Regions from separate parts of the Marinobacter sp. R17 genome, predicted to be linked through region 2. Evidence: predicted binding sites of a transcription regulator. Region 2 holds the regulator's gene; each other region holds the start of a gene.

The links. Region 2 encodes FliA, which starts transcription of late flagellar genes. Its sites were predicted from a motif close to CTAAAGTTTNNNNNNNNNNNGCCGNTAA; they were not measured.
Region 1: the regulator FliA is predicted to act here: its motif matches at 3,398-3,425, upstream of flgM (flagellar biosynthesis anti-sigma factor FlgM).
Region 3: the regulator FliA is predicted to act here: its motif matches at 4,156-4,183, upstream of EB809_RS09160 (methyl-accepting chemotaxis protein).

What each region holds. Positions count from the first base shown of each region.
Region 1 covers NZ_RHGZ01000012.1:97,204-104,751, reverse strand. The annotation lists gene mnmC (bifunctional tRNA (5-methylaminomethyl-2-thiouridine)(34)-methyltransferase MnmD/FAD-dependent 5-carboxymethylaminomethyl-2-thiouridine(34) oxidoreductase MnmC) at 1-703, opposite strand, end outside; gene EB809_RS10675 (peptidylprolyl isomerase) at 721-1,320, opposite strand; gene EB809_RS10670 (pilus assembly protein PilB) at 1,710-2,447, shown strand; gene EB809_RS10665 (flagella synthesis protein FlgN) at 2,552-3,022, opposite strand; gene flgM (flagellar biosynthesis anti-sigma factor FlgM) at 3,030-3,356, opposite strand; gene flgA (flagellar basal body P-ring formation chaperone FlgA) at 3,490-4,194, opposite strand; gene EB809_RS10650 (chemotaxis protein CheV) at 4,408-5,340, shown strand; gene EB809_RS10645 (CheR family methyltransferase) at 5,378-6,211, shown strand; RNA gene EB809_RS10640 (RtT sRNA) at 6,599-6,743, opposite strand; tRNA gene EB809_RS10635 (tRNA-Ser) at 6,773-6,863, opposite strand; gene EB809_RS10630 (biotin-dependent carboxyltransferase family protein) at 7,038-7,548, opposite strand, start outside.
Region 2 covers NZ_RHGZ01000002.1:114,880-122,427, reverse strand. The annotation lists gene EB809_RS02540 (chemotaxis protein CheA) at 1-1,050, opposite strand, end outside; gene EB809_RS02535 (protein phosphatase CheZ) at 1,064-1,849, opposite strand; gene cheY (chemotaxis response regulator CheY) at 1,867-2,253, opposite strand; gene EB809_RS02525 (RNA polymerase sigma factor FliA) at 2,547-3,290, opposite strand; gene EB809_RS02520 (MinD/ParA family protein) at 3,358-4,170, opposite strand; gene flhF (flagellar biosynthesis protein FlhF) at 4,280-5,551, opposite strand; gene flhA (flagellar biosynthesis protein FlhA) at 5,610-7,548, opposite strand, start outside.
Region 3 covers NZ_RHGZ01000010.1:30,337-37,884, forward strand. The annotation lists gene EB809_RS09145 (hypothetical protein) at 1-119, opposite strand, end outside; gene EB809_RS09150 (bifunctional GNAT family N-acetyltransferase/carbon-nitrogen hydrolase family protein) at 427-1,956, opposite strand; gene EB809_RS09155 (methyl-accepting chemotaxis protein) at 2,162-4,051, shown strand; gene EB809_RS09160 (methyl-accepting chemotaxis protein) at 4,348-6,237, shown strand; gene EB809_RS09165 (hypothetical protein) at 6,253-7,209, opposite strand; gene EB809_RS09170 (PaaI family thioesterase) at 7,399-7,548, shown strand, end outside.

The DNA.
Region 1 (7,548 bases), on a different contig from region 2:
GCATCTCCCGTTTGCGCCCGAATCCGGGCACCTTGCGCACGGTAAATCCCTCCGCCTGGAGCGCGCGACGAACGGCGCCGACGGCCGTGAAGGTGGCAAAGGTGGTGCCCGGCTGGCTGTGGTCGGCGACGGACCGGATCAGGCTTTCCGCCCAGAGGTCCGGGTTCAGGGACGGTGCGAAACCATCGAGAAACCAGGCGTCGGCCTGAAAGGAGAGCGCTTGCCAGGCGTCCTGCGCCTCCCCGAAATACAGGGTGAGCCGAACCCGGCCTTCGTCAAACACCAGGCGATGGACGCCGGTGACCAGGGGTGGATACTCGGCCAGCAGGTCGTTCGCCAGCGGCGTCAATACTGGCCACAGGGCCAACGCCTGCTGCAGGTCGGCCCGGGTAAGCGGGAAGCGTTCCACGGACACGAAGTGGAACTGCGCGTCGTCCGGCGCCTCCTCCCGCCACGCCTGCCAGGATGCGAGGAAATTGAGCCCGGTACCGAAGCCGGTCTCGGCAACGACGAACGTGGCGTCACCGGAAAGGGCGCGGAAACGCTCCTCCAGCCGGTTATGGCCCAAAAACACGTAACGGGTTTCCTCCAGGCCATTTTCCCGGCTGAAGTAAACGTCGCCAAAGCGCTTGGAGACCGGTTGCCCGTCGCGCCATTCCAGATCGGCCGACTCAATCGCCGGCGGGCGAAGGGTGGCTGACATCGACGGTGCCCCGGACATCAGGGCTTGGCGTCCTGGTCAGGCTCGATCACGGTGGCGGAGCGGATCACGACCGGCGTCTCGGGAACGTCGGCCATGCCGGACTGCCGTTCGGTCGGCACATTGCCGATGGCGTCGACGGCGCCCATCCCGTCGGTGACGGTGCCGAAGACGGTGTAGCCTGCGCCACGAACGCCCTTGTCGAGAAAGTGATTGTCGACCAGGTTGATAAAGAACTGCGAGGTGGCCGAGTCGGGATCGTTGGTTCGCGCCATGGCAACGGAGCCGCGCACATTACCGAACGTCTCGCTGGCTTCGTTGGGGACCGGAGCACGGGTGGTCTTACGGCTCAGGTCGACCGTGAAACCGCCGCCCTGGACCATAAAGCTGGGAATGACCCGATGAAAGACGGTGCCGTCGTAGTATCCGGCCTTCACGTATTCCAGGAAATTGGCCACGGTCTTCGGCGCCACGTCCGGTCGCAGGCGGATGGTCACAACGCCCTCGGTGGTATCGAGGCGGACCTGAGGAAATGAATTCTGATCGCTGGTCGCTGCCTGAACGCCTGTGACCAATCCTGTGGCCAGGATCAGTGCAATCAATCCTCGAAGGAAGATCACACCATAGGGATATTTAACGTTGTTTTTGAGGGTGAGACTCGTCAAGACAGGATCCTCATGCTTTGATCAGGGTGCCGGGCAGTTTATCAGATTTCCACGGCTGTTAAGGGAAATCAGCCGCTTGCAGGATGCTCGCGGATTGTCACGAAACGCGCGTGATGGGTTACCGACCCGGCGTTATAAAAACAATGACAACAAACAGGCGCGCTTTGCTCACCTGGCGTTACGTATCGATTCGATCAGTTTCTGTACAGGTGCGTAATCCCGATCCATGCTTTGCGTGGGCTGATACAGCGAACGCGAGAGTCGGCAGGCTGGCCTGAGACTTGCCGGCATCGCGAGCGGTTTCGCAGATCGTTGATGCGCGTCGAGCCACACGGAGGAAACAGGTGAAGAACACTCAGGGTTATCAGGAAAAGTCGCGACTTGGGCGACTCCTCGTCAATCGCGGTCACATCAGTGAAGCGCAACTGGAACAGGCGCTGGAACAGCAGCGTGCATCCGGCGCATTGCTCGGTGAGGTTCTGGTGGCCGCCGGTTGGGTCAGCGAACGGGATCTGTCCCGGGCCTTGCGCCAGCAGCGTCACTACCGGCGTGCCGCCGCTGTCGTGGCGATGGTGGCGTTACCGCTGCAGCCGGTGGTCACGCTGGCATCAGCGACACCGGAGAAGGCCGAAGGCGCCATCACGTCCGATGAAATGCTGCAAAGCAGCGGTTTCCGTCCATTGACCGATGCCGAGATGAGTGGTGTTGCCGGGCAGGGGACCGATGATCTGCTGGCGCGGATCGAACGGGTTGGCCAAATGCCGGATGACGCGGCCCGCGGCGATGAGCAGAAAGCGGATGCGATTGAAGGTCTGAAGCTGGTCACGCACACGTTTGTGCCGGTGCTGAATTTCCTGGACTCCGATCTGACCATCAGCGGCGTGCATTACCGGGACGATGAGCCGAGGCTGGAACTTCTGGCCGATGGCGGTTTGAGGCTGGCGCTGCCGGAGCGTATTGAGAGCGTGGAAATGAACGAGATCCGGGTGTCCGGCACCCAGGGGCCGTCCATGGGGAATGTCAGCCTGCACAACATTCGCTTCTCGCCAGAATCGCATATGACGATCTATACACGGCCATAAGCAGGGCCGTTCCCGGTGCTGAGTTTGTTGTCCAGCCCGGTCTTTCCCTTCCCGGAATGCTTGGCTTATCCCGTCAACGATGCGGTGGCTGACAGGTTGGCGTGTCAGGCGCTTGCCAATACCGTTTTGTGGCTAACGGCCGTGGATTGCCCTTTGGCGCCGTAGAGTTTGGCCTGGTCGGCACAGCCCCGGAAGATTTCCGTCAGACGGCCGAGGCGCTGTTGCAAATTGCCAATGATGCGGCCATTGACCTGATTGAGACGCTGGCAGGCCTTCAGGCGATTCTCGGCTTCGTTCCAGAGCTGGGTGAGCTCTTCAACGCCGGCTGCCCGGATGAAGGTGGAAGGTTGGCCATGCCGGGGATTGAAGCCCATCGCAACCAGCGCGTGGATCTTGCGCTTGGCTCGTTCGCGGACCTCGTTGAGCAGGTGGTTCTTTTCCCGTGTCAGGACTTCGAGGCCTGCCATGTCCGAGGTCTTGAGCAGTTGTTTCTCTGACGCCAGCAATCCGCCCAGTTGTTCGAGTTGCTGGATGTCTTTGTGGAGCAATGCTTTCAAATCATCGATGGCGGCCATGATCTACTCATCCAAAAATGCTTTTATCCATATCAAGCATTTTCTGGGCCACTTTCTCTGCATCCACCTTGTAGCTGCCATCGGCCAGCGCAGACTTGATCTGCTCGATGCGATCGTCATCCACTTCCGGATAGCTGCTCATCTGCTCTTCCAGTTTCTTCAGATCACGCGCCTGGTTGCTCAGGCTGACGTTATCCGGGCGTGAACCCTGGGTGCGAGCCTGTTCGGTCGGCGTCGGTGTCGACGGCGTTTGTGTGTTGGCCTTGCTGGTATTCGTGGAGGTGGTCTTGGAGTTGACCTGGCCGGGGCCAATTCCATTAAAGTCAACTGTCATAACGGTACCTGCGGATAAGTGAGTTAAACCGGTTACAGTTTGTATCGACCGGCTTTAGTGAATCTTTAGCGAATACGGCAATTATTTTTGCGGCAGGGCATTGCCGGACATCGGCAAGCCTCTTCCGCCCTGCCTACATCGGGACTTCAACGTGTCCCGGAGACGTGACCTGCGCACGCAACGTCTTCTCGGAACGCAGGTTCTGGACCATGATCTGTTCACCCACGCGCCCATCGCCCAGCGCCTTGCCTCGGGACTGCACGGCAATCGATCCACTGCGGGCGACGATAATAACATGGTCCCCCCGGGACACGGCATCGGGCTGGGTGACGACGTCCGGGGTGAAAATCGTGCCGGAATTCACGGAGCGCCGGACCTCCAGTCCAACCAGGTCCTCACGTCGCGTGATGGCCCCCCGGCGAACGGAGTTGATGACAACCGGCTGGGTCGCAATCATGCCTCCGGTAATGCGCTCGCCCCGGCTCAGCGGGCGGGCGGCGACCAGCCCCGGGCCCCGAATCTCCAGCGTCGCAGATAGGTAAAGGCGCCAGGGGCGCTGGCCGTCACAGGATACGGACAGGGTTGGCTGCGTGGTTTCTGTCGGATCGCTGGTGAAACTGACGGACGGCCCGTTGTCGCAAGCGGCCAGGTTCAGCCGCGAATCCAGTGACCCCAGGCTATAGGTGGCCGTCTGGCCGGCGTCCTTGCGTTCCGCGACGTATTGATCGAGAAACTGTTGCGCCGCTTGCCGGATCATGGCCGCCGTCGTTTTTTCGGCGGCGCTCAGGGGTGAGGAGATCACCATGCCAATGGACAAGAGGAAAATGACTATGCGCATTTTGGACTGTATGACCTATGCTTACGGTTGAATCCAGGGGCAGGATTGCGATCAACTAGCCCCATGGCCTATTGACGACTTTCCGTCACCGGCGGATGATGCCGGACACTTTTCGGTAAAAGTCGCAATAACTGTGCCGATTTGATCAGCATGGATGATAACGGCCATCTTCGGACGCGGAACTGAATAACAAGCAAGATAGGTAAGAGCGTTATGGCAGGCGTATTGGACAGTGTGAATCAGAGAACGCAGCTGGTCGGGCAGAATCGCCTGGAGTTGCTACTGTTTCGCTTGCGTGGCCGTCAGGTCTACGGCATCAATGTGTTCAAGGTGAAGGAAGTCCTTCAGTGCCCGAAGCTGTCATCCATCCCGCAAAGCCGTTCGGTGGTCCGGGGGGTGTCGCACATTCGGGGGGAGACCATTCCGATCATCGACATGAGTCTGGCGATCGGTTTGCCGGAGATTCCTGCGAGTAACCTCGCCGAAAGCTTCGTGATCATGTCGGAATACAACCGGCGCACCCAGGGTTTCCTGGTGGGCAGCGTGGACCGCATCGTCAACCTCAACTGGGAAGAGGTATCGCCGCCGCCGAAGGGTGCCGGACGCGAAGTCTACCTGACCGCCGTGGCCCGCATCGACGATCAACTGATCGAAATCATCGATGTTGAAAAGATCCTGGCCGAGGTGGCACCGTTGCGCGAGGATGTGGGCGAAGAGTTGGTGGGCCGCAGCTCCGAAACGGATCGGACATCCACCCGTCCCGTTCTGGTCGTTGACGATTCCAGCGTGGCGCGGCGCCAGGTCGAGCGCTGCCTGACCGCGATCGGACTGGCGGTGGTCACCCGTAACGACGGCAAACAGGCCCTGGACTACGTCAAAGAGCTGACGGCCGACGGCTCCGACATCAGCGATCACCTGTGCATGATGATTTCCGACGTGGAAATGCCGGAAATGGACGGCTACACATTGGTAACGCGGTGCAAGGAAAACACGCAGCTGAATTCGCTGTACATCATGCTGCATACGTCGTTGAGCGGTGTGTTTAACAAGGCCATGGTTCAGAAAGTGGGTGCTGACGACTTCATGGCGAAGTTCAGCCCAGACGAGCTCGCTGAGCGGGTGATGGAAGTGCTGGATCAACTATGATCCGCGCCGAGAAGGACCGGAATCGCTGCAAGGGCCCATGAAATCAGAGATTACTCCCCAGGAATACGACGCATTCAAAGGATTCCTGCAGGACGCCTGCGGGATTTTGTTGGGCGACAACAAGCAATACCTCGTCAAGAGCCGCCTCCGGAAAATCCTTGAGGAGAACGGCTTCGATACGCTCGGTGGCCTGATCAAGCAATTGCAGCGCCCCCGGGATCCATTGCGCGAGGTGGTAATCGATGCGATGACCACCAACGAGACACTGTGGTTCCGCGACACCCACCCCTTCCGCATCCTGAATGAGCGATTGCTGCCGGAACTGGCGGAGCAGAAGGGCAACCAGCCGTTACGGATCTGGTCGGCTGCCTGTTCCACTGGGCAGGAGCCTTATTCCATCGCGATGGCGATCGACGAGTTTCGCCGTCTGAAGCCGGGGCGTCTGCGGGGAGATGTACGGATCGTGGCGACCGATATCTCCCGCAGCGTCCTGGAAGTAGCCCGTCGGGGCGAGTACGAGATGCTCGCTATCGGCCGGGGCCTCTCGCCGGATCGTCAACGCAACTACTTCACGTCCTCGCCGTCCGGCGGCTGGCAGATCAAGCCTGCGATCAAGAACATGGTCGAGTTCAAGGAGCTGAACCTCCTGGACCGCTACATCATGGGCAAATTCGACCTGGTGTTCTGCCGCAACGTCCTGATCTATTTCTCCGCGGACCTCAAGAAAGACATCCTGACCCGCATGCACAGCGCCTTGGTGCCGGGTGGCTACCTGATCCTGGGGGCTTCGGAATCCCTGAATGGGCTACCGGAATATTATGAGATGGTTCAGTGTCAGCCGGGGATTATCTATCGGGCCAAGAAGCGGTAAGGGGTTCTGGTCGAACGCGAGTAATGCAGAATAAAAGCCCGGTCTCTCACCGGGCTTTTTAGGTTTGGCGGTGTGGGCATGATGGTTTGGCGCGTTGCGCCTCACCCCTCCGGGGCCGTCGTCGCTGTAGCCCCAACTCCAACGTTCCTCCGCAGGCATTCGCCTGCTCCGGTCGAACCCGCGAGGGTTCTTCTACCCACCCAATCAGCCAATAAAAAACCCGGCTCGAAAGCCGGGTTCTTTTATTGGCGGAGAGGGGCGAGCGAGGTTTTCATTGCGAACATCGTTCGCAACCTTGCGAGCGCTCCCGGCCTCTGGGCGGGAGCCGGACGGTCGCCGACCGATCCGCCATAAAAAAAGCCCGGCATTGCCGGGCTTCCTCAAATTTGGCGGAGAGGGAGGGATGATTCGGCGCTTTGCGCCTCACCCCTTCGGGGCCGTCGTCGCATACGCTCCGACGTTCCTCCGCAGGCGTTCGCCTGCTCCGGTCGAACCCGCGAGGGTTCTTCTACCCACCCAATCAGCCAATAAAAAACCCGGCTTGAAGCCGGGTTCTTTTATTGGCGGAGAGGGAGGGATTCGAACCCTCGATACGCTATTAACGTATACACACTTTCCAGGCGTGCGCCTTCAGCCACTCGGCCACCTCTCCAATAAACTGTTTCAGATGGGCTGTGCCGATCTGAGGGCGCAAACTCTAATGGTTTTGTTCAGATTTGGCAACTCTCTTTCGGTATTTTCGTGTAAAAACAACAAGGCGTGTGCTTTTTGATCAGTTTTTGGTGGCAGTCTGATGAACTAAGCGGCGGACCTTTCCCCGGGGCCGTCACGGCCAAATGAGGGCCTTGCCGTCGGTGTTCCACGTTGTCCTCGCAAAAAACGCCTCAAACACCACTCGCTCACACTGCACGTTGGCCAGCTCCGCAAACCGGAAACGGACTTCCGTATCCGGTCCGCGCTGACAGAGCCGGCTGCAATCCAATGCCGCCACTGTCCCGATCTTGGGATACCCACCCATGGTCTGCCGGTCGTTGAGCAGGACGATGGGCTGGCCGTCGGCAGGGACCTGGATGGAGCCCAGGGCAATGCCTTCGGAGAGCAGTGTCATTTCCGGGACGTCGATGGCGGTGCCCGATAACCGGTAACCCATGCGGTCAATTTGCTGGGTGATGGTGTAGGGCGTGGTCGTTAGCGTACGACGTGCATCGTGGCTGAACGCGGAGTGCTGGTAGCCCGGAATGACGTTCAGGATGAGCGGGGCGGTGTAATCCGGGAGGAAGGTCTGAGGCACCTGCCGGTGCGGGGCGATGTCCATGGACGCCGCTTCGATCAACTGG
Region 2 (7,548 bases):
GCGCACGGTGGTTTCGGCAGCCGGCTGGGTGTCCCGCTGTGGAACGGCCGGGGTGGCGGGCGATTTATTCTCGTCCTTATTGGCGGGAGCCGCCGGTTTCTCAGCCTTCTTGGGCGCCGGTGCCGGTTCCGGTTTCTTCGCCGCCGGCTGGCTGACGCCCGGGACACCGGGGCCTTTGCCGGAGCCGTGCAGTTCGTCCAGCAGGTTCTCGAATTCGTCGTCAGTAATCAGCTCATCGCCACCGGCCGTCTTGGCGGCCGCATCCGATGAACCCCCACCCTTCGACTCCGATTCGACGGAGCCCTTGAATTGCCCCTTGCCGTGGAGGTCATCGAGCAGACTCTCGAACTCATCGTCGGTGATTTCATCGCCGCCGCTGTCGCCGGCATGTCCGGTAGCGGCGGGTTTGTCATCCTCTGCCGGCTTGCCGCTGTGCTGGCCCCTGCCGTGCAGCTCATCCAGCAGGTTCTCGAACTCGTCGTCGGTGATCTGATCGCCGCCGCTGCTGTCGCCGGATGAAGATTTCTCATCCTCAAGGGCATCCAGCAACTGCTCGAATTCTTCGTCGGTGATATCACCCTGGTCCGCATGGCCGCCGGCTTCAGCCGCCGGTTCAGGCTTGGGAGCTGCCTCCGGCTCGGGTGCGGCGGGGGCCTCACCTTCGGGCAACGCCAGGGCATCCAGCGCCTCGATCAATGCCGGATCGGCCGGTGTCGGTTCCTCCCGGTTGCGTACCTGGTCAAACATGGCATTGACGTTGTCCAGGGCTTCGAGGACCACGTCCATGAGATCGGAGTCGACCCGGCGCTTGTGGTTACGCAGGGTGTCAAAGACGTTTTCCGCCGAATGACAACAATTGACCAGCGCTTCAAGCTGCAGGAAGCCGGCACCACCCTTGACGGTGTGGAACCCACGGAAGATCGCGTTCAGCAGATCCCCGTTATCCGGATTCTGCTCCAGATCCACCAGCTGTTCGGACAGCTTTTCGAGTATTTCACCAGCCTCTACCAGGAAGTCCTGGAGAATTTCTTCGTCAGCATCAAGCGCCATGCAGTGTCCTCACTCAAAAACCAAGGCTGGACAGGAGGTCATCGACATCATCCTGGCCGGATACGACATCCTCACGCTCTTTGGCGTTCATTTGAGGGCCTTCGCCTTTTTCGATTGTTGTCGTTGTTTCGCCGATATCATGGACAGTGCCGGTGATTTCATCGACATGGCTGGCCATGACCACCAGGCTGAGCAGGTGTTCTTCCACTTCCTTGACCAGCGCCGTGACCTTCTGGATGACCTGACCGGTCAGGTCCTGGAAGTCCTGCGCCAGCAGGATCTCGGACAGGTTGCCGTAAAGGGCTTCCGCATCGCTGGCCGTTTGTTCGAAGAAGTTGTCGATCCGGTTGTACAGCTCGCGGAATTCGCCGGCGCCGATTTGCCGGCGGCGCAGCTTGTGCCAGTCGGCTCGCAGCGCGACGGCCTGCTCCCGCAGGCTGTTGGCCTTGGGCATCGCCTCTTCCACGATGTCCATGGTGCGGTTGGCGGCCTGACTGGTCATGTCCACCACGTACGCCAACCGGTCGGAAGCGTCCGTGATCTTGGACAGGGCTTCCTGCTGCTCCGGGTTCTGCGGATCGATATTGAAGTTGCGAATGGCCTCGTGGAGGCTGCGGGTCAACCGGCCAACCTCACGGTAAAGGCTCTGGTCCCGGACATCATTCAGTTCATTAATCAGGCGCATCGCCGCGGCGTAATCGCCGGCGTCCACCTGTTGCTTCAGTTCTTCCGCCTGGTGCTGCAGCTTCTCAACGACATCGGGATCGAGGGAGCCGGCCTTGTCTTTTTTTGTGCCCATGATTGGCGCTCTGATACTCAGGACTGGATGCGTTCGAAAATCTTCTCGATCTTTTCCTTCAGGACAGCCGCCGTAAACGGCTTCACGACGTAACCGTTAACGCCGGCCTGAGCCGCCGCCACGATCTGGTCACGCTTGGCTTCCGCCGTCACCATCAGGATCGGCAGGTTCTTGAGGTTCTCGTCCGCGCGAACGGCCTGCAGCAGTTCAAATCCGGACATGCCCGGCATGTTCCAGTCGGTGACCAGAAAATCGTATTTGCCACTCTTGAGCATGGGCAGCGCGGTGTTGCCGTCATCCGCCTCGTCAGTATTGGTGAAACCGAGGTCGCGAAGCAGATTCTTGATGATCCGTCGCATCGTGGAGAAGTCATCCACGATCAGAATTTTCATGTTTTTGTCCAAAGGGACCTCCAATCATTACAGCCCGGAATACCAATCCAGCGTCCAGTTCAGTGTCCGGCAATCCATACGATACCGGCGCCACTGAAAGCACCGCCTATTCTGTCGCGTCAACGCCCGCTGTAAAGCGTCCGTTACCAAAAACTACAGTTCCGGGATCGTAGCCTGGGCATCAACGCTGACCACAAGCTCCCGGAATTCGATGTCAACTTTTTGCTTGTCGCGCCTGATGTGGCGCGTCCGCCCATTCTGCCCTGCTCCACCGGTGTTTTGCGAACCGGCTTTGAACGGCGTGGCTAACGGGCTTCCTGCCAATCCGTCAGACGTGATTTCAGGCGCAATGCCGCCTGACTGTGAATCTGGCTGACCCGACTTTCACTGACACCGATGACGGCGCCGATTTCTTTCAGGTTCAGCTCTTCCTGGTAATACAGACTCAACACCAGCTTTTCCCGCTCCGGCAGCGCCGCGATCGCCTCGGCCAGACTGCGCTGGAATCCGGCTGCCGACAGCTCTTCGAACGGACGATCGGGCACGGCCTCTTCATTGTCTATCGGCAGCTCTCCCGATTCATTTAGCTCATCCAGACTAAAAAGACGGCCGCTGTTGGAATCGGCCAGGCAGGCATGGTACTCCGGCAGGGTCATGTCCAGCTCGTCGGCGACTTCGTGATCCTGAGCCTCGCGCCCGGTCCGGTCTTCGACGGCCTTGATCGCCTGGGCGATGCGACGGGAATTGCGGTGGACGGAACGCGGCACCCAGTCGCCCTTGCGAATCTCATCCACAATGGCACCGCGAATGCGGATACCCGCATAGGTTTCAAAGGAAGCGCCTTTGCCGGCGTCGTACTTCTGAGCGGCCTCGAGAAGGCCGATCATGCCGGCTTGCATCAGGTCTTCAAGCTGGACAGAGGCGGGCAATCGCGCCAACACATGCAACGCGATCTTTTTCACCAGCGGCGCATGATCCTCGACCAGTTGATGGGCCGATTTGCGCGAGCTCGTCTGTTGGTAGATTCCCAGGCCTTTTGCCAACGTCATCAATCCGGATTACCCGTGTGTTTCAATCGACCGTCATACCACGCCACCTGTCGGTCAGGGTACTCCATCAGGCGTCCACCAGGCGCTCAACGAAAAATTCGAGATGCCCCCGTGGAGAAGACGGGAGCGGCCAGTTGTCCACCTGCTGGGCCAGCGCCTTGATCGCCAGCGAGGCCTTGGCGCGTGGGTAAGCGTCAAGCACCGCACGCTGCCGTTGTACCGCTTTTTTGACGGCTTCGTCGTAAGGGACGATGCCCACATATTGTAGCGCAACATCCAGAAATCGCTCGGTAACCCGGGTCAGTTTCCCAAACAGATGCTTGCCTTCCTGCTCGTTGCGAACCTGGTTGGCAAGGATGCGAAACCGGTTCACCCCGTAGTCCCGGTTCATGAGCTTGATCAGCGCGTAGGCATCGGTAATGGAAGTGGGCTCGTCGCAGACCACCAGCAGCAATTCCTGAGACGCCCGCAGGAAGCTGACCACCGATTCGGAAATGCCGGCAGCGGTGTCAACGATCAACACGTCGATCTGATCGCCCAGTTCGCTGAAGGCGTTGATCAGGCCAGCGTGCTCCATGGGCGTCAGCTGGGTCATCCGCTGGGTGCCGGACGAGGCGGGAACGATCTTGATGCCGCCCGGGCCGTCGACCAGGACATCGCGCAGGTCGCACTCGCCGTTCAGCACATCATTGAGATTGTGGTTCGCAGTGATACCCAGCAGGACGTCGATGTTGGCCAGCCCCAGATCGGCATCCAGAACCACCACCCGACGCCCCATCTGTGCCAGTGCAATAGCCAGGTTGACCGAAACGTTGCTCTTGCCAACGCCGCCCTTGCCACCTGAGACGGCGATCACCTGGACCGGGTTAACTCTACTCATGCCGGATACAGTCTCTCACGACAACTCTTGATAAGGATGGCCGGTTGATAACCGGCTCGATAGTGGAGCCCATGAACGCCCTGCGGCTGTTCCGGCGGACTCCCGGGCCTCAGGCGCCGGCTGCAACCACAGCGGTTTCCCGAACCTGTTTCAGACGCTCCACACCCAGTCTGACCAGTGGAGCCGCCTGTGCCGGATGAATGTCCTCGGGGATGCGCTGCCCATCGGTGTAATACGCCACCCGAAGACCCGTTTCCATGGCAAAGCCTAGCACCTCGCCGAGTGTCAGGGCTTCATCCAGTTTGGTCATGATACACCCGGCCGGATTCGCCATCTTATAGCAATGCCACGTGGATTTCATAATGCGAGGCTGGCTGGTGGCTGCCAGCACCAGGTAAGGCTTGACCGGATGCCGGCTTGCAGCCAGCTCCTCAAGCTGTTCCTGGTGGCCGCGATCGGAATGGGTCAGGCCCGCCGTGTCGATCAGAACCAGGCGTTTATCGGACAGGTCATCGAGGATCTGGTCCAGGGAATGGCTCTCATCCACCACCCGCACCGGCACGTTCAGGATGCGACCGAATACAAACAGATGCTCATGTGCCGCGATCCGATAACGGTCGGTGGTGACCAGCGCCAGGGAATCGGCGCCGTGCTCCAGGACATAACGCGCCGCCATCTTGCCGATGGTGGTGGTCTTGCCAGAGCCAGTGGGGCCCACCAACGCGACCAGACCACCCTGCTCGACCAGTTCCTGCTGCTGGGTGCGCAGGCCGGCCGCCAGCGTGCGCAACGCCCGCTTCCAGCCCTCTTCCAGTCGAACACCAGCCGCGTTACGAGACAGCGTGGAGGCCAGCGTGTGGGACAGTCCGTACTCTTCCAGTCGCTCCATCAGGCGCTGCTGACTCGCGTCCACCGGGTCGTTTGCCGGTCCATTTGCAGCGGCCGGAGAACGACGCTCGTTGACCATATCCCGCAGCGAATGGATTTCCGCCCGCATGGCTTCGAGGGCCGCATGGGTGGCGTCCTGAGCGGGTTCGGCAGCCGCCGGTTCCGGCGTGGTGAAATCAAGAATGTCCTGCTCACGGGGTTGGCGCTTTTCACGAATTTCCCGGATACGGTCCCGCGAGCGGCCGAGTTCTTCCTCCAGGCGGCGATGTTGTTCCGCCTGCATTTCGGCCAGCCGGGCGCCATTGGTGGCTTCGACCGCGGCGGTGCCCAGACGCTGGCGCGCCAGATTTTCGTCATAGTCGAGAGCCGTCACAATTTCGACGCCCCCGTCCACGCGCCGGTTCGACAGGATGACGGCATCCTCTCCCATCTCCAGGCGAACCATCTTCAGGGCTTCCGCCATGGTTGGAGCAAAAAACCGTTTAACCTTCATGATGACCTACCTCCGGTGGCGCCGCGGCCCGCGACGCCTTGCTGTTGCTGGGCGAGCCTCACTGCTGGCCCACCGACGCGACAATCGTAATCTGCTTGTTGTCCGGCACTTCCTGGTAAGACAGGACGTGCAGGCGTTCGACCCCGTAACTCACAAAGCGCGCCATGACATGCCGCAGTGGCGCCGAAACCAGCAGGATGGCGGGCTTGCCCATCATTTCCTGACGTTGGGCCGCGTCCTGCAGGGAGCGCTGGAGCCGTTCCACCATGTTGGGCTCCAGCACCAGACCGATATCGTCCTGACCGCCGGATTGTTGACTCTGTTGCATGGACTTCAGCAACATCTGTTCCAACTCTGGATCCAGGGTGATGACCGGGATCTCGGATTCGTTGCCACAGATGCTCTGGACAATCATCCGACGCAGGGACTGGCGGGCGGCTGTTGTCAGGATCCGGGCGTCCTGGGTCTTCGGCTGTACATTGACGACCGCTTCCGCAATCGACCGCATATCCCGGATCGGCACCTCTTCTTTCAGAAGGCTCTGCAGGACTTTCAGCAGCAGACTGATGGAAATCGTGTTGGGTACCAGCTCTTCCGCCAGCTTGGGCGACATCTTCTCCAACTGCTCCAGCCACTTCTGGACTTCCTCGTGACCGATCAGCTCGTGGGCGTGCTTCTGCAGGATCTGGTTAAGATGGGTCGCCACCACGGTGCTGGCATCCACCACGGTGTAGCCCAGGGTCTGGGCCTGATCTTTCTTGTCCGGTTCGATCCAGCTGGCATCCAGGCCGAACGCCGGATCCTTGCCCTCGATACCTTCAATTTTGCCGAACACCTGCCCCGGGTCGATCGCCAGTTCCCGGTCCGGGTGGATCTCGGCTTCGGCAATGGTCACGCCCATCAGGGTGATGCGATAAACGTTGGGCATCAGGTCCAGGTTGTCGCGGATATGGACCGACGGCATCAGGAAGCCCAGATCCTGAGACAGCTTCTTGCGCACGCCCTTGATCCGGGTCAGCAGCTGGCCGCCCTGGGATTTGTCCACCATGGGGATCAGGCGGTAACCCACTTCCAGGCCGACGATATCGACCGTGGACACATCGTCCCAGCCCAGTTCCCGGGATTCGGTTTGCGGACCGGGCAAGGCCTGCTTCTGCGCGCCATCGCCGCCGCCCTGCGGACCGCCGGAAGGCGCCGAGCGCGGCATACCGCCCCCACGCGCCGGAAAGACGGTCTCGTCCTCTTCCACCTGCTGCTGGCGTTTCCAGATGTAGTAGGCGCCCGCGCCGGCAATGAGACCGAGCCCTATAAAGGCCACGTGCGGCATCCCCGGGATAATGCCCAGGATGATCAGGATGGCGCTGGCAATAAACAGAATCCGCGGTGCGGTGAACATCTGGGACAGGATCTGCTGGCCCATGTCCTGACTGGAGGTGACCCGCGTCACCATAATGGCGGCGGAGGTGGAGAGCAGCAGCGACGGAATCTGGGCAACCAGACCGTCACCGATGGTCAGCAGCGCGTAACTGCGCATGGCATCGCCGAACGACAGCGAGTGCTGCATCATGCCGATGGCCACGCCGCCGGCGATGTTGATGAACAGGATCAACAGGCCGGCGATCGCGTCGCCCTTCACGAATTTGCTGGCACCGTCCATGGAGCCATAGAAATCCGCCTCCTGGGCGATTTCGGCGCGACGGGCCTTGGCTTCGTCCTGATCGATCAGGCCGGCGTTCAGGTCGGCATCGATCGCCATCTGCTTGCCGGGCATGGCGTCCAGGGTGAAGCGGGCGCTGACTTCCGACACCCGACCGGCACCCTTGGTGACGACCATGAAGTTGATGATGACGAGTATGGCGAAGACCACCAGGCCGACGGCGTAGTTGCCGCCGATCAACACGGCACCAAACGACTCGATCACCTTACCGGCGGCGTCGCCCCCTTCGTGACCGTTGAGCAGGACAATCCGGGTCGACGCCACGTTCAGCGCCAGACGC
Region 3 (7,548 bases), on a different contig from region 2:
TCATCCAGGCCGAAAATTCGGGATTCGATCAGTTCCTTCCTGAACAGGCCTTTCTTGAAACGAAAGCGCGCCGTCAGGTCGGGCAGGGGCTGTGTGCTTGTGAGATCCATTCGATCCATGGGCAAAACCACTGTTCCGGCAAAATCTACTACCGGTTGAAGACAGGTTCGCACCGTCGGGGTTCCCCGGCGGCACCTTCAATGGGCATCGACTGCGTTCGATCGTACCCTCGACTGACGCCTTTCACCTGCCATATTGCTCAAACTGTAGTCAGCGACGGGCAATATGGCAACGTGATCAGCCTTGTACATTAAACTTTTTGACGTCTTGTTCAAGTTTACAAGGTGTCGTATAGGGCCAGATGCAGACGCATGGTAACCATTTGTGACATTTTGTGCCACGTCGTCTGCAGCCTGGCCCGGGGTTTTACTGGTCCGAGGTCTTGGACACGGAATACATATCCGTACGACGATCCTTCAGGTTGGTGACCGAACCTTCGTCACGCACCAGCGTCAGTTTTTCCAGGTCCATATCCGAGAACATGATCATCTCGGTGTTGGGCGTGGTCTCCGCCATCACCGCATCGTGAGGGAAGGCGAAGTCCGACGGTGAGAAGACCGATGACTGCGCGTACTGGACGTCCAGGTTTTCGACCTTGGGCAGGTTGCCCACGCTGCCGGTAATCACAACATAGCACTCGTTTTCGATGGCCCGGGCCTGGGCGCAATGACGCACCCGCAGGTAGCCATTCTTGGTGTCGGTCCAGAAGGGCACACATATAATGTCGACCCCCTGAGATGCGGCGATCCTTCCCAGTTCCGGGAACTCGATGTCGTAACAGATCAGAATGGCAACGCGGCCGGCATCGGTCTCGAACACTTCAAACTGGTTGCCGCCTTCAATGACCCAGTCCCGGCGTTCGTGCGGGGTGATGTGGATCTTGCGCTGCTCGTCCACACGGCCATCCCGGTGGCACAGGTAGGACACGTTATACAGCCGGTCGTTGTCCAGCAACGGCATGGAGCCGGTGATGATGTTGATGTTGTAGCTGACCGCCATCTCCGACATCTGGTCCCGGAACTGCTGGGTGAACCCGGCCAGGAACCGGATGGCTCGGGTCTGGTCGAGCTGGTCGGTCAGGCCCATCAGCGGCGCGTTGAAAAACTCCGGGAAGAGGGCGAAGTCGCTCTTGTAGTCGGACAGCGCATCGACGAAGTATTCCACCTGCTTGAGCACTTCATCCACGGAGGTGAATTCCCGCATCTGCCACTGGACCGCGCCCATGCGCACCTGGGTCTTGCGCGTCTTGAGGACTGGCGCCGGTGGCGTGTACAGGATGTTGTTCCACTCGAGGAGTGTGGCATAACCCATTGATTTCTGGTCTTCCGGAAGATACTTGTGCATCAGCCGGGTGACCTGGAAATCGTTGGAGAGCTGGAAGGTGAGGATCGGGTCGTAGATTTCCTTGCGATCGACCCGCTCAATGTATTCCGCCGGGGTGAACTGATCGGAGAACTTGTAGTAGTTGGGGATCCGGCCGCCTGCCAGGATCGCACGGAAGTTCCGGGAGCGGCACAGTTCCTTGCGCGCCTCATAGAGACGCCGGCCCAGGCGGTAACCCCGATAGTCGGGATGGATAAACACATCCAGTCCGTACAGCGCGTCGCCGTCGTCGTTGTGCCAGATGCGCTCGTTCTTGAGGATCAGGTCATCGTACGTGTGCGGGTTACTGAAGCGCTCGTAGTTGACGCAGACGGTCAGGGCGACGGCAATCAGTTCGCCGTTGTCTTCGATGCAGATCTGCCCGTCGGCGAACTGTTTCACCAGTTCCTTGATCGTGTCTTCGGGCCAGGCGCCGCCAATATCGTCGTAGACAAGATCCATCAGCGCCTTGAGCTGGGGATAGTCGTCATCGGTCAGGTTACGGAGATTGAGGTGCAGTTCTTCGTGAGCCATCGAGGCATCTCCCGGCAGTAAAAGCGTGTTGCAAAGGGTTACAAAAAAGGGCGATCAATAAGGGTTTAGCATAACAGATCGCCATCAGGCCTTGCGGTATCCTGCTGGCCATTCAATCCCGGACTGATCGTGTGATCCACAGGCCCGGGATTCCTCACCGGCCTGCCGGCCCTCAATCTGTTGTGCTAACCAGGAGAATGTCCGCATGGGCAGTATGTCGTTCGGCCAAAAGCTGCTGACAGCCGTTGCCGTCCTGCTGATCGCCGTGATCAGCGTGTACGCCGTCATGGGCGATCGCCGCCTTGTGAAGACCACGGACACCTATGTGGAGGCGATGGTTGACGATTCAATCAACCAGAGTACGGCGAGTATCGCTGAATGGCTCAATGGCCGACTCGACATGGTGGAAGCCACCGCCGACGGGCTGCGCCACGTGGAAAACGAAGCCCAGGCCCGCACGTTGCTGCAGACGGCCACCCGGGGCGGCGGTTTCAACGACGTGTATGTCGGCGGCGCTGACGGCTCCATGCTGATGCCGACCGAAGCCCGCGACGCCACGCTGCCGGACGACTTCGACCCGCGCACGCGCCCCTGGTACAAGCTGGCCCGTCAGAATGGCCAGGGTACCTTTACCGAGCCGTTTGTGAACGTGACCAACGGCGGCATTATTATTTCCGCCGCGGCGCCGGTCAAAAGTGGTGCCTTTGAGGGCGTCGTCGGTGGGGACATCACGCTGAAAACCATCGACCACCTGCTGTCGTCAGTGACCCTCGCCGACACCGGTTACACCACGCTGATCAACCGCAAGGGTACGATCCTGTACCACCCGAACGCCAAGCTGGTCGGCAAGAACATCAAGACACTGCTCGGCAGCCAGCCGTCGCTGGATGGCTCCTCCCACGAATACACCCTGGACGGCGCCGACTGGCGGGTCAGCTTCCATCCCATCGAGGGCGCCCGCGGCGTGGACTGGTACCTGGGATCGTTCGCCAATGACGACCTGATCATGGCACCGGTGAAGGACGCACGACTGGCCGGATCGATCGTGGCCGTGATTGGCATCCTGGTCACGCTGATCCTGCTGCACCTGGTTGTGCGCGCCTTGATGAAGCCCGTCCGCAGTCTGCGGGATGCGATGAAGGACATCGCCAGCGGCGACGCCGACCTGACCCAGCGCCTGTCCGTGGACAGTGGCGACGAATTTGGTCAAACCGCTGAGAGCTTCAACGCCTTCATAACGAACGTTCAGGGTGTCGTCCGGGATGTCCAGCGGGGTGCCATCGAGCTGCGTGACGCCGTAGGCTCGCTGCGCCAGACCGCCCGGGCCAGCCGCGACAGCGTGGAAGGTCAGCAGTCGGAAATCGATATGGTGGCCACCGCGATCAATGAGATGTCTGCAGCGGCCTCTGAAATTGCCCAGTCCGCCCAGCAGACAGCCGATGCTTCCAGCACCGCCGACAAGGACGCCCAGGAGACCCAGACGACGGTCAAGGCCTCCCGCGATGCCGTCGAACGCCTGTCATCGGGCATCGGCAGCGCCGCGGATGTGATCGAGACCCTGGGTAAGGATGTTGCCCAGATCAACACCGTTCTGGACGTCATCCAAGACGTGGCGGAGCAGACCAATCTGCTGGCGCTGAACGCCGCTATTGAAGCCGCCCGGGCCGGTGAGGCCGGGCGCGGTTTTGCCGTCGTTGCCGATGAAGTGCGCAACCTGGCTCGCCGGACCCACGACAGCACCGAAGAGATCAATGCCATGATCGAGCGGCTGCAGAAGGGGGCGGACAACGCCGTGAGCGTGATGCAGGACTCCCGGGCCATTTCCAACGTGAGCATGGAGAAAGCGCAGGATGCGATGGACGCGCTGAACCGGATTGCCGAGTCCATCACCGCCATCAGCAACATGACGACGCAGATTGCGACAGCGTCCGAAGAGCAGACCTCCGTCACCGAAGAGCTGAACAGTTCCATCACCCGCATTGCCGAGCAGGGCCAGGAAGCAGCCAGCGCGGCGAGCGACAACGATGTCTACAGCAGCAAGATCGACGACATCGGCCGGACGCTGCACGACAACGTCGAACGGTTCAACGTCTGACGTGGCCCATGCCGGTACCCAATGAGGTGCCGGCATCCTTCCCCTCCGGCCGAGCGCTCTGCCTGGCCCATTCCCAAATACTTAACGCTTCCCTGAAGACTTAACTAAAGTTAAGACACCGCCGGCCGATCTCTTAGATAAGAGCGGTCGCCATTGGAGGTGTAGGCGCCGCAGGCGCTGGATGCGATGGGGAACCCTGGCCTTGATCCAAGGGGTCCCTTGTTTGCAGTCGCTGCTACAAAAACCAGGGACGGGCAATAATTAATATTCCAACGCTCAGATCGGGGACCCCTTCCATGCGCAGTATGTCATTCGGCCAGAAACTGCTGACAGCCGTCGCCATCCTTCTCATCCTTGTGGTAAGCATCTACGCCGTCATGGGCGACCGCCGCCTGGTGTCGACGACGGACACCTACGTCAATGCGCTGATCGACGACTCCATCGCACAAAGCACGGCAAGTATTGCCGAATGGCTCAACAGCCGGTTGGCGATTACCGAAGGCGCCGCCAGCGCATTGCGCCAGGTGGACGGTGAGGATGAAGCCCGGGCCATCCTGCAATCGGCCACCCAGGGTGGCGGGTTTGAAAATGTATATGTCGGACGGGCTGACGGCTACATGCTGATGAAAACGCCAGCCGATGACGCCACGCTGCCAGACGATTACGACCCCCGCGTACGCCCCTGGTACAAACTGGGCCAGTCCGGCGGCAACGGCACCTTCACAGAGCCTTACCAGGACGCCAGCAGCGGCAACATGATTATTTCCACGGTGGCCCCGGTGAACTCGGGCACCTTCAAGGGCGTGGCCGGCGGTGACATCACGCTGGAAACCATCGAGCATATCTTGTCGCCGGTGACCCTGGCCGACACCGGTTACGCCACGCTGATCAACGACAAGGGCGTGATTCTCTACCATCCCAACCGAAAACTGGTCGGCAAGAAAATCAATGAGCTGATTGGCGGCGCACCGCAGCTGGACGGCAGCTCCCACATCTACAACATCAAGGATGCCGACTGGCGCGTGAGCTTCCACCAGATCAAAGGCGCGCAGGGCGTTGACTGGTATCTGGGCGCCTTCGCCAACGACGACAAGATCATGGCACCGGTGCGGTCTGCCCGTGTCACCGGCACCATTGTGGCGGTCATCGGCATTATCGTGACGCTGATTCTGCTCAACATCGGCGTGCGCGTGTTGATGAAGCCGGTCCGCAACCTGCGTGACGCGATGAAGAACATTGCCAGTGGCGATGCGGATCTGAGCCAGCGCCTGGACGTCGACAGCAGTGACGAGTTTGGCCAGACCGCCGAGAGCTTCAATGCGTTTATCGGCAATGTGCAGACGGTGGTGCGGGATGTGCAGCGGGGCGCGATCGAGCTGCGCGACGCCGTGGTATCGCTGCGCCAGACCGCCGGCGCGTCCCGTAATAGCGTGGAAAGCCAGCAGACCGAGATCGATATGGTGGCTACGGCCATCAACGAGATGTCGGCGGCGGCCAACGAAATTGCCCAGAACGCCCAGCAAACCGCGGATGCCTCAAATACCGCGGATCAGGACGCCCAATCCACACAGGAAACCGTGAAGGCGTCCCGTGACGCCGTCGAGCGCCTGGCTGCCGAAATTGGCCAGGCGGCTGAAGTCATCGAAACCCTCGGCAAGGACGTTACCCAGATCAACACGATCCTGGAAGTCATCCAGGACGTGGCCGAGCAGACCAACCTGCTGGCCCTGAACGCCGCGATCGAGGCCGCCCGCGCCGGTGATGCGGGGCGAGGCTTTGCGGTGGTGGCGGATGAAGTGCGCAATCTGGCCCGTCGCACCCACGACAGCACCGAAGAGATCAACGCCATGATCGAGCGGCTGCAGAAGGGAGCGGACAACGCCGTCAACGTGATGCAAGAGTCCCGCGCCGTCTCTAACGTCAGCATGGAGAAGGCCCAGGACGCGATGGATTCACTGAACCGGATCGCCGAGGCCATCACCTCCATCAGCAACATGACCACGCAGATCGCGACCGCCTCCGAGGAGCAGACCTCGGTGACCGAAGAGCTGAACGCCTCCATCAACCGCATTGCGGATCAGGGGCAGGAAGCCGCCGCCGCAACCAGCGAGAACGACATCTACAGCGGCAAGATCGACGAGATCGGCCAGTCCCTGCAGGACAATGTGGAACGGTTCAAGGTCTGATTCGGGACTGAATCGTCACTCGATGGGCGAGGGCCGGGATCCCGGTTCTTCGCCCAGCTGGATTCGGACTTTCATGTCCTGTAGCACATCCTTTCCAATGCCCAGCATGCCGCCCGGCAGCCAGGGATTGCCCAGATGGAACACATGGCGTTCGGACAGGTGCAGTGCCTGGACAGGCTTGGTGTAGTAGGTGTTTATGAAGTCGGCAAAGCTGCCGTCGGCGATCGCACGCTCCAGCCCCAACTGGATCCGGACCGCCAGGTTGAGGTCACTGCGGCCCACAAAGAAATAGTTTGGCATGGTGTAGGTGAACAGCAGCGTGGGCTCAATAACCAGGTTCTTGTCCGACCTCAGGTCCAGGTCGTAATACACCTCACTGACACCCCGGGCGAAGCACTCGAAACGGCCGCCTTCCAGCATATCGAACAGGGTTTCGAAACCGGGATGGGTGACCACGTCCAACCCATTGGCTTCCAAAATCTTGGTGTCCGGCCAATGGCGCCCCTGACCAAACCGGATCTGGCGCTCCCGCACGTCGGCCAGCCGGGTGATGCCCTTGAACCGGGGCAGCATTTCTTTGGTCGTCACGCACACCCGGTATCCCAGCAGGCCACCATCAATCGGGATGGTGACGGCGAGAAGGTTGTCTTCCCGTTCCGGCGTCGTCGCGACATTGGCCACCTGCACGGACCGCGAACGGTCGCTCGCCAATTCCCTCAGGGCTCGCCCCTGATTCATTTCCGGGCTGCGCACGATCGTGTAGGGACCGTATTCCGGAGTCTTTTGCAGCGCCAGATCCAGCAGCGCGTGTATCGCAGGGCTGTCGTAGTTGCGGTACCAGAGGATAATCTGTTGAGGTGGTTCTGCTTCGGCGTGCTCGTCTGACGGGGATGCGGCAACCGGCTGCATCAGGCATGCGGCAACCAGGCAGCCCCGGCAAAGCGAGATCAGGATATGGGGGATAAGGGCCATGGGCTCTGCCTGGTCAGCCCCCGATGAGAATCCTCGGCGTAACAACACAGCACGTCCTATGCGGTACCACTTCTGTCAGTGTAGCGGCTTTGGCCACGACGGCGGTCAGTGAAACATTAAATGATGACAAATGTTGTATCCCGGGTCCCATTTTGGGAATCTGCGGTTCACTGTGAAAGGGATGACACCATGCGAAATCGACTGATAGCAATGACCGGCGACTGGCTGGCCGGCCTGGATCCGGAAGCGGGGCTGGAAAAGCCGTTGAACTGGCTGCAGCGCCATGGCGGCCTGCGGATGGTGAACCGGCTGGTCGGCTTATCGATTCCATTCGCCACC